Bosea sp. 685: one gene and its partners. The protein of the gene in region 1 interacts with the protein of each later gene in a pairwise test. Links are inferred from orthologs where the notes say so. Each region holds a gene or a part of one and is shown on either strand. Other genes may lie near its edges.

Region 1 (5,533 bases):
GAGCTTTCGCCTGCGTCGCTGCCGCGATCTCCAGCGTGCTCATCCGGCCTCGACCGTCTCAGTTGGTCGCGGCGAAGCGCCGGTCGAGCAGATCGTCGACGACCGCCTTCACATCCGTGGCGGCGGGCAGCACGCCGGCTTCCTTCAGGGCGAGGCCGGCGGCGATGATCGTATCGGCCTGCGCCTGGCCGATGCTGGAATGCGTCAGCTCGGTGCGGGTGAGCTGGCGCTCGATCACGGCATCCGAGAGCTTGGTGTAGTCGATCAGCGTCTTCTTCAGCTCGGCCGGATTGGCAAGCGCATAGGCGCGCGCCTCCTCATAAGCGGCGATGACCTTGCGCACGAGGGCCGGGTTCTCCTTGGCGAAGGCCTCGCGGACATTGAGGATGCCCCAGGTGTTGTCCTCAGCCTTGCGGTAGAAGAGTTTTGCGCCGCTCTCGACCTCGGCCGCCGCCATCAGCGGGTCGAGCCCGGCCCAGGCATCGACGTCGCCGCGCTCCAGAGCGAGACGGCCATCGGCATGCTGCAGCAGGACGAGCTTGACGTCCTTCTCGGTCAATTTGGCCTCGGCCAGCGCCCTGACCAGGAAGATATGCGGGTCGGTGCCGCGCGTCACGGCGACGCGCTTGCCCTTGAGATCGGCGACCTTGGTGATCTCGCTCTTGGCGCCGGTGACCAGCGCGGTCCATTCCGGCCGCGAATAGACATAGATCGACTTGATCGGGTTGCCGTTGATCTTGCCGATCAGGGCGGCGGCACCCGCGGTCGAGCCGAAATCGAGCGAGCCGGCATTGAGGAATTCGAGCGCCTTGTTGGAGCCGGCCGACTGGACCCAGCGCACGGCGATGCCCTCGGGAGCGAGCGCCTTTTCGAGGATGCCACGCTCCTTCAGCACGAGGCTGACGGGGTTGTAGGTCGCGTAGTCGATACGGATTTCCTTGGGAGCCTGCGCGAAGGCGGTTGCAGCGCCCAGAGCGAGCGAGGCGGCGGCGAAACCGGCGATGGCGAGGCGGCGTGTGAGCGTGATCATGATCGATCCCTTGTTGCGATGACGCGCAGGGATCGGGACAGACTCGCAAGCCTGCCCTTGGCCCCGACGCTTTAGCTGCACTTATTTCGCGCCCGCAAGCTGCTGGCTCAAATCGGCGCGTATCCGTCTTTTAGGTCCGCTCGTTCTGTTTGTCAAACACGACATCTAGCGGTGTTGAATTATAAATTACACATACTGATGATGTGTAATTTATCTGCTTTGCGAATCCCGCCAGCATGTTAACGAGCGGAATGGGCCGAGGCCGCATGGCCCGGAATCGAGGGTGAGCCGCCGTGTCGTCCGTCGCCGATCAGCCGCGCCTCGCGCTCGCCGAGGTGCTGGAGAACCCCGCCCAGGCCGTCGCGAACCTCGTCGCCCGATTGGGCAAACCCTCCACCGCCGAGATGCGCCAGGCGCTGGTGGCGCATCTGCGCCGCGTGCTCGAGGAGGGCCACGCCTCGGCCAAGGATCTGCTCGCCGGCCCGCGCAACGGATTAGCCTGCGCCGAGCGCATCTCCGCGACGATGGACGGGATCGTCGCCTGCCTGCACATCGCGGCGAGCGAGCATTTCTACCAGGCGGTCAACCCGTCGCAATCCGAGCGCATCGCCGTCGTCGCGGTCGGCGGCTATGGCCGCGGCACGCTCGCGCCGGGCTCCGATGTCGACCTGCTGTTCCTGTTCCCGCACAAGCAGACCGCCTGGGGCGAGAGCGTGGTGGAGGCGATGCTCTACCCGCTCTGGGACCTGAAACTGAAGGTCGGCCACTCCGTGCGCTCGATCGACGACTGCATGCGCGAGGCGCGCGCCGACATGACGATCCGGACCGCGCTGCTCGAAGCGCGTTTCCTGATCGGCGACAGATCGCTCTTCGACGAGATGGTGCGCCGCTTCGGGGCCGAGGTGATGGAGGGCACGGCGCCCGCCTTCACCGAGGCCAAGCTCGCCGAGCGCGAGACGCGTGTGCGCCGCGCCGGCACCTCGCGCTATCTGGTCGAGCCCAACGTCAAGGACGGCAAGGGCGGCCTGCGCGACCTCAACACCCTGTTCTGGATCGCGAAATACGCCTATCGGGTCGATGACGTCAGCGAACTGGTCTCCGCCGGCCTGTTCGACCGCAAGGAACTCGTGATGTTCCAGCGTTCGGAGGAATTCCTCTGGCGCGTGCGCTGCTGGATGCATTTCATCACGGGCCGGGCCGAGGAGCGCCTGTCCTTCGACCTCCAGCGCCAGGTCGCCGCCGCGATCGGCTATGCCGGGCGCAGCGGCCAGGCGCCGGTCGAACGCTTCATGAAGGCCTATTTCCTCGTCGCCAAGGATGTCGGCGATCTGACCGCCATCGTCTGCGCGGCGCTGGAGGCGCGCCAGCAGAAGCCGCGCGCCTCGCTCTCGCGCCTGCTCGGCTCCTTCGCCAAGCGCAAACGCGTACGCGCGCTCGGCCACCCCGATTTCACGCTGAAGAGCCAACGCCTCAACGTCGTCGACGACAACGCCTTCCGGCGCGACCCGGTCAATCTGCTGCGGCTCTACGAGATCGCCAGCCGCGACGACATCGCCATCCATCCCGACACCAGCCGCCTGGTGACGCAGTCGCTGCGCCTGGTCACGGCGCAATTGCGCCACGATCCCGAAGCCAACCGCATCTTCCTGGAGATCCTGACCGGGCGGCGCTCGCCGGAACCGGTGCTGCGGCGGATGAACGAGTCCGGCCTGCTCGGACGCTTCATCCCGGATTTCGGCCGCGTCGTCGCGATGATGCAGTTCAACATGTATCATCACTATACGGTCGACGAGCATTTGATCCGCTCGATCGGCGTATTGGCGGAAATCGATGCCGGCGTTCTCGAAATCGAGCATCCGCTCGCCAACGAGATCATGCCGAACCTCGCCAATCGCCGGGCGCTCTATGTCGCCTTGTTCCTGCACGACATCGCCAAGGGCCGGCTCGAGGACCACTCGATCGCCGGTGCCAAGATCGCCCGCAAGCTCTGCCCCCGACTGGGCTTGAGCGAGGCGCAGACCGAGACGGTCGCCTGGCTGGTCGAGCACCATCTCGACATGTCGACCGTCGCCCAGAGCCGCGATCTCGGCGACCCCAAGACGATCGAAACCTTTGCCGCGACCGTGCAGACGCTGGAGCGGTTGAAGCTCTTGCTCATCCTCACCGTCGCCGACATCAAGGCGGTCGGCCCCGGCGTCTGGAACGGCTGGAAGGGCCAGCTCCTGCGCACGCTCTATTATGAGACCGAGATCGTGCTCGCCGGCGGCTATTCGGTGATCGAGCGCAAGGCCCGCGTCGAGAAGAAGCAGGATGCGCTGAAGGAACAGCTCGCCGATTGGCCCGAGACCGAGCGCAACGCCTATCTCGCCCGCCATTATCCGCCCTACTGGATCAAGACCGACCTCGCCCGCCAGGAGAAGCACGCCCGTTTCCTGCGGCAGGCCGAGAGCGAGGGCCGCACCACTGCGACCGCCGTCGAGACCGACCAGTTCCGCGGCATCACCGAGCTCACCATCCTGGCGCCTGACCATCCGCGCCTGCTGGCGATCGTCACCGGGGCCTGCGCAGCGGCCGGCGGCAACATCGTCGACGCGCAGATCTTCACCACCACCGACGGGCTCGTGCTCGACACGATCTCGGTCTCGCGCGCCTTCGACCGCGACGACGATGAACTGCGCCGGGCCGAGCGGATCGCGGTTGCGATCGAGCGCGCGTTGAAGGGTGAGATCAAGATCGCGGATCTGGTGGCGCAGCGCCGCGCTCCGCCGCCGCGCGGCCAGACCTTCCAGCTCCCGCCCGAGGTCATCATCGACAATGTGCTCTCGGCCCGCCACACCGTGCTCGAGGTCTCGGGGCTCGACCGGCCCGGCCTGCTCTACGATTTGACCACATCGATCGGGAAGCTCAACCTCAACATCGCCTCGGCCCATATCGCCACGTTCGGCGAGAAGGCGGTCGACGTGTTCTACGTCACCGACCTGACGACGGCGAAGATCGTCTCGACCGCGCGCCAGCTCGCCATTCGCAGGGCGCTGCTCGACGTCTTCGCCTTCGATCACGACAAGCCGGCTGCGGCCAAGGCCAAAGCGCCCGCACGCGCTTGATTTCGCAGGCTACAAGTCCGATATCGGCCCGGAACGCCGTTGCGCCCTTCGCCTGCGCCGGCCCCCGATCCGCCTGGAATTGCGATCTATTTGGAATTGGATGACGCCATGACGCAGAAGCCTGCGAAAGAAGAGCCCGAGATCGACACCGCGACCAGCGAGGAACTGGCCAATGAGGCCGCCTCCAATGCCGAGGCCGATCTCGCCCGGCTGGAATCCGAGCGCGACGACTTCAAGGACAAGCTGCTGCGCACGCTGGCCGACATGGAGAATCTGCGCCGGCGCACCGAGCGCGAGATCTCCGACGCCAAGGCCTATGCGGTGACGAGCTTCGCCCGCGATATGCTGGCCTCGGCCGACAATCTGCGCCGCGCGCTGGAGAGCGTGCCGGAAGCCGCGCGCACTGGGGCCGAAGCGGCACTGGCAGCGCTGATCGAGGGCGTCGAGCTGACCGAGCGCGACCTGCTGAAGACGCTGGAGCGCCACGGCGTGCGCAAGATCGATCCGCAGGGAGAGAAGTTCGATCCCAACCTGCATCAGGCCATGTTCGAGGCGCCCGATGCCGAAACGCCCAAGGGCATGGTCTCCAAGGTCGTGCAGTCCGGCTACAAGATCGGCGAGCGCGTGCTGCGGCCGGCCCTGGTCGGCGTCTCGGCCGGCGCGCCCAAGCCGCAGGAACCCTCGACCCCGGACACCTCCGGCAGCACTCCGTCCGGCCACTGAGACGTGCTCGAAGCCGCCGGCGTCGCCGTCTTTGCATTGACTGGCGCGCTGGTCGCGACCCGCAAGGGCATGGACCCGTTCGGCTTCATCCTGCTCGCGACGGTGACCGGCGTCGGCGGCGGCACGCTGCGCGATCTTCTGCTTGGGCGCATCGTCTTCTGGGTGCGCGATCCCAGCGATGTCCTGGTCTGCTCGGGCGTCGCGCTTGCAGCCTGGGCCACCGCCTATTTCAGGCCCGGCATGCTGGATGGCTGGGCCGGCAAGCGCCTGCTGATCTGGGCCGACTCGGCCGGGCTCGCGCTCTTTGCCGTTGCCGGCACGCTGAAGGCGCTCGATGTCGGCATCTCGCCCCTGTCAGCGACCGCGCTCGGCGCGATGACCGCCTCCTTCGGCGGCATCCTGCGCGACATCCTGGCCGGCGACCGGCCGATGGTGCTGTGGAGCCGCGATTTCTACGTCACAGCCGCAGCCGCGGGGGCAGCGATGACCGCGCTTCTGTCGAGCCTGGTGATCGAACCGGTCATCGTCATGCTCGTCGGCATCGTGACCACCTTCGGCCTGCGGGCTGGCTCGATCCTGTTCGGCTGGTCGTTCCCGAACCTGCCGGGCTCGGGATCGTCCTGACGATGCCTGCCATCAAGCGGGTTTGGTCACACGCCGCAATGTCAGGTTGATC
Region 2 (3,926 bases), 2.4 Mb from region 1 along the record:
CATCTACGGCCCCGACGACAAGAAGGTCGGCGACGTCACCGAACTGCTGTTCGACAAGACCGGCAAGATCGAAACGGTGACCGTCGGTGTAGGCGGCTTTCTCGGCATGGGTTCGAAGGATGTCGCGCTTCCCTTCGAGCAGGTCACCTGGAGCGACCAGCCCATAGCCGCCGCCATGCCTGCTCCCGCTCCAAGCGGCGGCACAGGTACTTCGGGAGGCGGCATCGCTTCGACCCCGACCGCGTCGGCTCCCAAGGCTCCCGCGATGTACCCCGATCATGGCAAGATCAGCATGACGAAGGATCAGCTCCACTCCGCTCCGGCGGTCTCTTACAGCGGAAGCTGATCACCTCCGCGTAGACTCTACCGCACAGTTTTGCGTCGGACCCGCCTTCTCCGGAAGGCGGGTCTTTTCGCGACCAGTCAGATCAGCTCGGATCATCTGCCAAGGCGGGCGCGACGAGAGACGGGATCGCTTCCGGCAGATCGTCGGCGATCAGGCCCGGACCGAGCGTCTCGCCAGCCTTGCCGTGTAGCCAGACCGCCGCACAAGCCGCCTCGAAAGCCGGCATGGCCTGCGCCAGCAATCCGGCGATGAGGCCGCCGAGCACATCGCCCGATCCCGCAGTCGCCAGCGCCCAGGAGCCGGTCGCATTGATCGCCGCCCTGCCATCGGGACCGGCGATCACGGTGTCGGGCCCCTTCAGCACGACGACCGCGCCCGAGGCGGCAGCGGCGAGCCTCGCCCGCTCCAGCTTCGACGCCTGCGTGACGATTCGCTCATCGTCGCCAAACAAGCGCGCGAATTCGCCTTCATGCGGCGTCAGCACGCAAGGCTTAGCCCGGCGGAGCAACCATCCCGGCCGCGAGGCGAGCAGCGTCAACGCATCGGCATCGAACACCGTCGGAATGTCGGCGCGCAGCACAGTCATCACGGCAGATCTAGCCTCGGCATCGAGCCCCAGAGCCGGCCCGATCAGGATGGCGCCAAGACGCTTGTCGTCAAGCAGGCCCTGAAGCGCGGCCTCCGTTGGGATCGGCCGCTGCATCAGGGCGTCCGGTCCGCGTGCCGCATGGGCCATCAGCGCTTCGGGGCGGCAGGCAATCGTGACGAGACCCGCGCCGATGCGCAGCGCCGCCCGCGCGCCGAGCCGCGGCGCGCCGACCCCGGACAGGCCGCCAGCGACGACGAGAACGGTTCCGCGGCGGTATTTATGCGTATCGCGCTGATGCCTCGGCCAGAGCTCCCGCCACAAAGCCGGGCCATTGCGGAACATGGCAGGCTGCAACCCGCCCGCGCCGAAGACGATCTCCGGGGTCAGGCCGATCTGGGCGAGCGTGACGACCCCGCACAGCCCGCGCCCGGGCTCGAGCAGATGGCCGGGCTTCAGCCGAAAGAAGGTCACGGTCTCGTCGGCCCGCACGACTGGCCCTTCAGCCCGGCCGCTATCGCCCGACAGCCCGCTCGGCACATCGACCGCGACCACCGGCCTGTCTGCCGCATTGATCGCTAAGACGAGCCCGGCAGTATCTCCGGTCAAAGGCCGGTTGAGCCCCGCACCATAAAGCGCGTCGATGATCAGGGCGTGATCGTGCGGCGCGACCGCCGCGATCGGCTCGATCGCCCCGGTCCAGCGCGCGGCCATGGCGGCTGCGTCGCCCGTCAGGACCGAACGTTCGCCAGCCAGCGCGACGGTGACGCCAAAGCCGCGCTCGCGCAGCAGGCGCGCCGCGACGAAGCCGTCGCCGCCATTGTTTCCGGGTCCACAGAGAACCAGCACGCCGTCGCCGGGCCGAGCCCGCCGGCTAACCGCGTCGGCGACCGCCCGCCCTGCCCGCTCCATCAGCGCGAGCCCCGGCGTGCCGGCCGCGATCGTCGCACGATCGGCCGCCGCCATATCGGCCACGCCCAGCAGCATCAGCCCGGTTTTGTCAGCTCGATCCACGAAGGCATCATCCAGAAGCCGCTCATCTCCGGCAAGCACGGAGTGGCGCAAAGGTGATTGCTCTTAAATTAATCAAATGATCAATTTATGTGCTATTTTATGCCCTATCATCAGGCGTTGGGAGGCTTTCTTCCACGTGGCGGGGGGCATACGCCGATGCTATGAGCAAGAAGAGCGGGTGTTTCGCTCGCCTGACGAGACGCTGGGGCCGTCGCTGACGGAACCCTCGATGTTTTCGGCGGCGAGCAGGCGGTTCGCAAGCCTGGAGGGAAGTCCAGGTCTCATCACGCGCGAGGGAGGCCGGTCGGCGCATGAAGAAGATCGAGGCGATCATCAAGCCGTTCAAATTGGACGAGGTGAAAGAGGCGCTTCAGGAGGTCGGCCTGCAGGGCATCACCGTTTTGGAGGCCAAGGGCTTCGGACGCCAGAAGGGCCATACCGAGCTCTATCGTGGCGCCGAATACGTCGTCGATTTTCTTCCCAAGGTGAAGATCGAGATCGTGCTCGCTGACGAGATGGTCGAGGCCGCCATCGAGGCCATCAAGAAGGCGGCCCAGACGGGCCGCATCGGCGATGGCAAGATTTTTGTATCGACGGTGGAGGGGGCGATCCGCATCCGCACCGGAGAGACCGGCGCGGACGCGATCTAAGGGCTTCAATCCCGACCCATAGGTTCTGCGTCACGGTGGTTTGGACACACCGCGGATCAGTCAATGTTGAGAAACTGCTTTCAAGAGGAATGCTGAGATGAAGAGCGCCAAGGATGTCCTCAAGGCGATCAAGGACAACGACGTCAAGTATGTCGACTTCCGCTTCACCGACCCGCGCGGCAAGTGGCAGCATGTGACGTTCGACATCACGATGATCGATGAGGACATCTTCGCCGAGGGCACGATGTTCGACGGCTCCTCGATCGCGGGCTGGAAGGCCATCAACGAGTCCGACATGCTGCTGATGCCGGATCCGACGACCGCCGTCATGGACCCGTTCTTCTCCGCCGCGACCATGGTCATCACCTGCGACGTGCTCGAGCCCGCCACCGGCGAGCCCTATAACCGCGACCCGCGCGGCATCGCCAAGAAGGCCGAGGCCTATCTGAAGTCGACCGGCATCGGCGATACCATCTATGTCGGCCCCGAGGCCGAATTCTTCGTCTTCGACGACGTCAAGATCGCCGCCGACCCGTACAATACGGGCTTCAAGCTCGACAACGTCGAGCTGCCGATCAACGGCATGACCGACTATGAAGGCGGCAATCTCGGCCACCGCATCGCCACCAAGGGCGGCTACTTCCCGGTTCCGCCGCAAGATTCGGCGCAGGATATGCGCGGCGAGATGCTGGCTGCCATGGCGGCCATGGGCGCCAAGGTCGAGAAGCACCATCACGAGGTCGCCTCGGCTCAGCATGAGCTCGGCCTGAAGTTCGATACCCTGACCCACATGGCCGACACCATGCAGGTCTATAAATACGCGATCCACAATGTCGCGCAGAGCTACGGCAAGACCGCGACCTTCATGCCCAAGCCGATCTATGGCGACAACGGCTCGGGCATGCACGTCCACCAGTCGATCTGGAAGGGCGGCAAGCCGATCATGGCCGGCAACAAATACGCCGACCTGTCGCAGGAGTGCCTCTGGTACATCGGCGGCATCATCAAGCACGCCAAGTCCCTGAACGCCTTCACCAATCCCTCGACCAACTCCTACAAGCGCCTCGTCCCGGGCTATGAAGCCCCGGTTCTGCTCGCCTATTCCGCGCGCAACCGCTCGGCCTCCTGCCGTATTCCGTGGACGACCTCGCCCAAGGCCAAGCGCGTCGAGGTCCGCTTCCCCGATCCGATGGCGAACCCCTATCTCGCCTTCGCCGCAATGCTGATGGCCGGCCTCGACGGCATCATCAACAAGATCGATCCGGGCCCGGCGATGGACAAGGACCTCTACGACCTGCCGCCGCGCGAGTTGAAGAAGATCCCGACCGTC
Region 3 (3,930 bases), 1.2 Mb from region 1 along the record:
TAGCCTTCGAGCGCCTCGGCGCTTCCCGGATCGAGCCCGAGCCGGGCCGCGTCGACGATCGCCTCGGCCAGGGCCGCGACATCCTTCAGGCCGAGATTGAGCCCCTGTCCGGCGATCGGGTGGATGACATGGGCGGCGTCGCCGAGCAGGGCCAGCCGCTCCCCGACGAAGCGCCGCGCCACACCGAAGCCAAGCGGATGCGCGCTGATAGCGCTCTCCAGCGCAATCTCGCCGAGTTCCAGCCCAAAACGCCGCTCGATCTCGGCCAAGAGATCGGCCGCGTCGAGCGAGAGCAGCGCCGGCACATTCTCCGCGCCTTCAGTCCAGACGATCGATGAGCGATGGCCGAGCTTGCCGCCATCGCTGAGCGGCAGGATGGCGAAGGGTCCCGACGGCAGGAAATGCTCGACGGCGCGGCCATGATGCGGGCGCTCGTGACCCAGCGTCGCCACGAGCCCGGTTTGTCGATAGGCCCAGCCGACCCAGCCGATACCGGCCTGCTCGCGCAGCTTCGAGCGCGCCCCGTCGGCCGCGACGAGCAAAGCCGCCTGGAGCCGCTCGCCATCAGCGAATCGGAGTTCGACCTCGTCATCCCTGCTCTCGAAACGGCGCACGCCCTCGGGGCGCAGCACCACGCCCGCAGCGCCGCAGGCGTCGAGAAGCGCGCTCAGCAGCGCCGCATTCTCGACCATATGAGCGAAGGGCTGGCCGGGTTCGACCTCGCCATCGAACGTCAGGAAGACCGGGCGCACCAGATCCGGGCTGCGGCTGTCGGTGACGACCATCTCGGTCATCGGCTGGGCGGTCGCCGCGACCTTCGGCCAGATTCCGAGCGCCTCCAGCATGTTCTGCGCCGCGGCGGCGACCGCGTAGGCGCGGCTGTCGGCGCGTGGGGCCAGGCTCAACGACGGATCGGCCAGCACGATCTCGAAGCCTGCGCCAAGCGCCTGCTTCAGCGCCAGCGCCAGCGACAATCCGGCGATCCCGCCGCCCGCGATCACGATCCGGTTGCGGGCCAGGCCCAGTCCAGACGCCATTGGAATCCACTCCTCGCCCGACGGCCCTGCAGAAGGCGCGCCGGCTTGACGACGCGCGATGCGTCGGTGCTGATGCAGCATAGACTGCGATCGCGCCCGCCCGAAGAGCCTTCAGACCATGTCACAGATCAGCGACTCCCTGCTGTCGATCCTCGACCTCGAGCCGCTCGAACGCAATCTGTTCCGGGGTCGCAGCCCCAAGGTCGGCTGGGCGCGCGTCTTCGGCGGGCAGGTGATCGGCCAGGCGCTCTACGCCGCCTGCAAGACGGTGGAGGATCGCCAGCCTCACTCGCTGCACGCCTATTTCCTGCTCCCGGGCGATCCCGAGATCCCGATCGTCTACGAGGTCGACCGTTTGCGCGACGGCCGCTCCTTCACCACGCGGCGCGTGCTGGCGATCCAGAAGGGCGAGGCGATCTTCGCCATGTCGGCCTCCTTCCACGTCGCGGAAGAAGGTTTCGAGCACCAGATGCCGATGCCCGACGTGCCGATGCCCGAGGATCTGCCCGACCGCGAGACCATGAAACGCAGCGTGCTGCCGCATATGCCCGACGCCGTGCGCGCCTATTACCAGCGCGAAAGGCCAATCGAGATCAGGCCGGTCGAATTGGCGCGCTATGCCAGCGGCGGCAAGATGGAGCCGAAATTCAACGTCTGGATCAAGACGATGCAGCCCTTGCCCGACGAACCGGCGATCCACCAGAGCGTGCTCGCCTATGCTTCGGACCTGATGCTGCTCGATTCGAGCCTGATCGCGCATGGCAGAAACGTTTTCGACAAGCAGATCCAGGGCGCCAGCCTCGACCATGCGCTCTGGTTCCACCGGCCCTTCCGCGCCGACGAATGGCTGCTCTATGCCCAGGACAGCCCCTCGACCTCCGGTGCGCGCGGCTTTTCACGCGGCCTCATCTTCAACCGGGACGGCAAGCTGGTCGCCTCGGTTGCACAGGAAGGGCTGATCCGTCCGAGGCCGGACATGGCATGAGCGCTTTCTAAGCATCAGCCCAATAAATCATCATTTGCATATTTCTTGATCAGCGCTGGCGGCCTCATCGCCGGCGTATTCGCTGATTCGCGAATTCAACCCCCGGTGTGACCACGGGGCAGTTGGCACGCGCCTTGAATTGCCGATTCCCGACGTGCGCCGAAACTCTCACAGGTGCGCGAGGCGCAACAAGATCGCCGGGGCTGACTTCCGGGCGGCGTAAACGGGGAAACCCTGCAATGAAGATCGTGATGGCTATCATCAAGCCGTTCAAGCTGGAGGAGGTGCGCGACGGGCTCACCGCCATCGGCGTGCATGGCCTGACCGTGACCGAGGTGAAGGGCTATGGCCGCCAGAAGGGCCACACGGAAATCTACCGTGGTGCCGAATACGCCGTGAGCTTCCTGCCGAAGATCAAGATCGAGGTCGCCGTGTCCGACGAGCTCGTCAGCAAGGTGATCGACGCGATCACCGCCGCCGCCCGCACCGGCCAGATCGGTGACGGCAAGATCTTCGTTTCGTCGATCGAGAAAGCCGTGCGCATCCGCACCGGTGAAACCGACGGCGACGCCCTCTGAGCCAGCGATCCTTCAGGAGTTTCCAACGATGAATTTCAAGACCCTCAGCCGGGCCGGACTTGTCGGGCTGGCGCTCGCGGCGGCCGCTGGCACCGCGCTCGCGCAGGCTCCGGCCACCCCTCCCGCGCCCGTTCCCAACAAGGGCGACGTCGCCTTCATGATGAGCTCGACGATCCTCGTCCTGCTCATGACCATTCCCGGCCTCGCACTGTTCTATGGCGGTCTCGTCCGCAGCAAAAACATGCTCTCCGTGCTGACGCAGGTCTTCGCGATCGTCTGCATCGTCTGCCTGCTCTGGGTGTTCTACGGCTACTCGCTCGCCTTCACCAATGGCGGCAGCCTGAACGATTATGTCGGCGGCTTCTCCAAGGCCTTCCTGAAGGGCATCGATCCGAACTCGACGGCCGCGACCTTCTCCAACGGCGTCGTCATTCCGGAATATGTCTATATCTGCTTCCAGATGACCTTTGCCTGCATCACGCCGGCCCTCATCGTCGGCGCCTTCGCCGAGCGCATGAAGTTCTCGGCGCTGCTGCTCTTCAGCGTGCTCTGGGCCACCTTCATCTATTTCCCGATGGCCCATATGGTCTGGTACTGGGGCGGTCCCGACGTTGTCGGCAACGCTGCCAAGGCGCTGGCTGACGCCGGGGCGGACGGCAAGGTTGCGGCCCAGGCCGCGCTCGACGCCGTCAACGCCGATGCCGGCATGCTCTTCAAATGGGGCGCGCTCGACTTCGCCGGCGGCACCGTCGTGCACATCAATGCCGGCATCGCGGGCTTGGTCGGCTGCCTGCTGCTCGGCAAGCGCATCGGCTATGGCAAGGAGCTGATGGCTCCCCACTCGCTGACCATGACGCTGATCGGCGGCGCCCTGCTCTGGGTCGGCTGGTTCGGCTTCAACGCCGGCTCCAACCTGGAAGCCAACGGCACCGCCGCGCTCGCCATGATCAACACCTTCGTCGCCACGGCGGCGGCGGCAGTCGGCTGGCTCTTCGTGGAATGGGCCGTCAAGGGCAAGCCCTCGATGCTCGGCATGGTCTCGGGCGCCGTTGCCGGCCTCGTCGCGGTCACCCCCGCCGCCGGCTTTGCCGGTCCGATGGGTTCGATCATTCTGGGCCTTGTCGCCGGCGTCGTCTGCTTCGTCTTCTGCTCCACCGTCAAGAACGCGCTGGGCTATGACGACTCGCTCGACGTCTTCGGCATCCACTGCATCGGCGGCATCATCGGCGCCCTGGCGACCGGCATCCTGGTGAATGTCGATCTCGGCGGCGTCGGCATCCCGGACTACTCCTCGAAGCCCGGTGAACTCGCCGTCGGCGCCTATGTGCTG

Evidence for each region. Proteins that work in one complex are often made in the same cells at the same time.
Region 2: the proteins of RMR04_RS25425 (region 1) and RMR04_RS14675 interact in binary tests that used the Escherichia coli proteins (3 or more experiments, as listed by UniProt). The link is inferred for Bosea sp. 685 from one-to-one orthologs.
Region 3: the proteins of RMR04_RS25425 (region 1) and RMR04_RS30875 interact in binary tests that used the Escherichia coli proteins (3 or more experiments, as listed by UniProt). The link is inferred for Bosea sp. 685 from one-to-one orthologs.

What each region holds. Positions count from the first base shown.
Region 1 is NZ_CP134779.1:5,180,624-5,186,156, forward strand. The notes cover bases 1,002-4,334. They hold RMR04_RS25425 ([protein-PII] uridylyltransferase), read left to right. Parts: upstream 1,002-1,368; coding sequence 1,369-4,134; downstream 4,135-4,334. Other genes in these bases: RMR04_RS25420 (aliphatic sulfonate ABC transporter substrate-binding protein), read right to left, coding at 1,002-1,030; grpE (nucleotide exchange factor GrpE), read left to right, coding at 4,243-4,334. In the rest of the region: RMR04_RS25415 (ABC transporter permease), read right to left, coding at 1-43; more of RMR04_RS25420, read right to left, coding at 59-1,001; more of grpE, read left to right, coding at 4,335-4,857; RMR04_RS25435 (trimeric intracellular cation channel family protein), read left to right, coding at 4,861-5,481.
Region 2 is NZ_CP134779.1:2,799,951-2,803,876, forward strand. Bases 1,101-3,926 are described here. They hold RMR04_RS14675 (P-II family nitrogen regulator), read left to right. Parts: upstream 1,101-2,257; coding sequence 2,258-2,596; downstream 2,597-3,926. Other genes in these bases: RMR04_RS14670 (NAD(P)H-hydrate dehydratase), read right to left, coding at 1,101-1,946; glnA (type I glutamate--ammonia ligase), read left to right, coding at 2,694-3,926. Outside these bases: RMR04_RS14665 (PRC-barrel domain-containing protein), read left to right, coding at 1-346; more of RMR04_RS14670, read right to left, coding at 429-1,100. UniProt on the Escherichia coli protein: P-II indirectly controls the transcription of the glutamine synthetase gene (glnA). P-II prevents NR-II-catalyzed conversion of NR-I to NR-I-phosphate, the transcriptional activator of GlnA. When P-II is uridylylated to P-II-UMP, these events are reversed.
Region 3 is NZ_CP134779.1:6,348,621-6,352,550, reverse strand. Bases 1,101-3,930 are described here. They hold RMR04_RS30875 (P-II family nitrogen regulator), read left to right. Parts: upstream 1,101-2,261; coding sequence 2,262-2,600; downstream 2,601-3,930. Other genes in these bases: RMR04_RS30870 (ammonium transporter), read left to right, coding at 2,629-3,930; tesB (acyl-CoA thioesterase II), read left to right, coding at 1,156-2,022. Outside these bases: RMR04_RS30885 (ubiquinone biosynthesis hydroxylase), read right to left, coding at 1-1,037. UniProt on the Escherichia coli protein: Involved in the regulation of nitrogen metabolism. Regulates the activity of its targets by protein-protein interaction in response to the nitrogen status of the cell.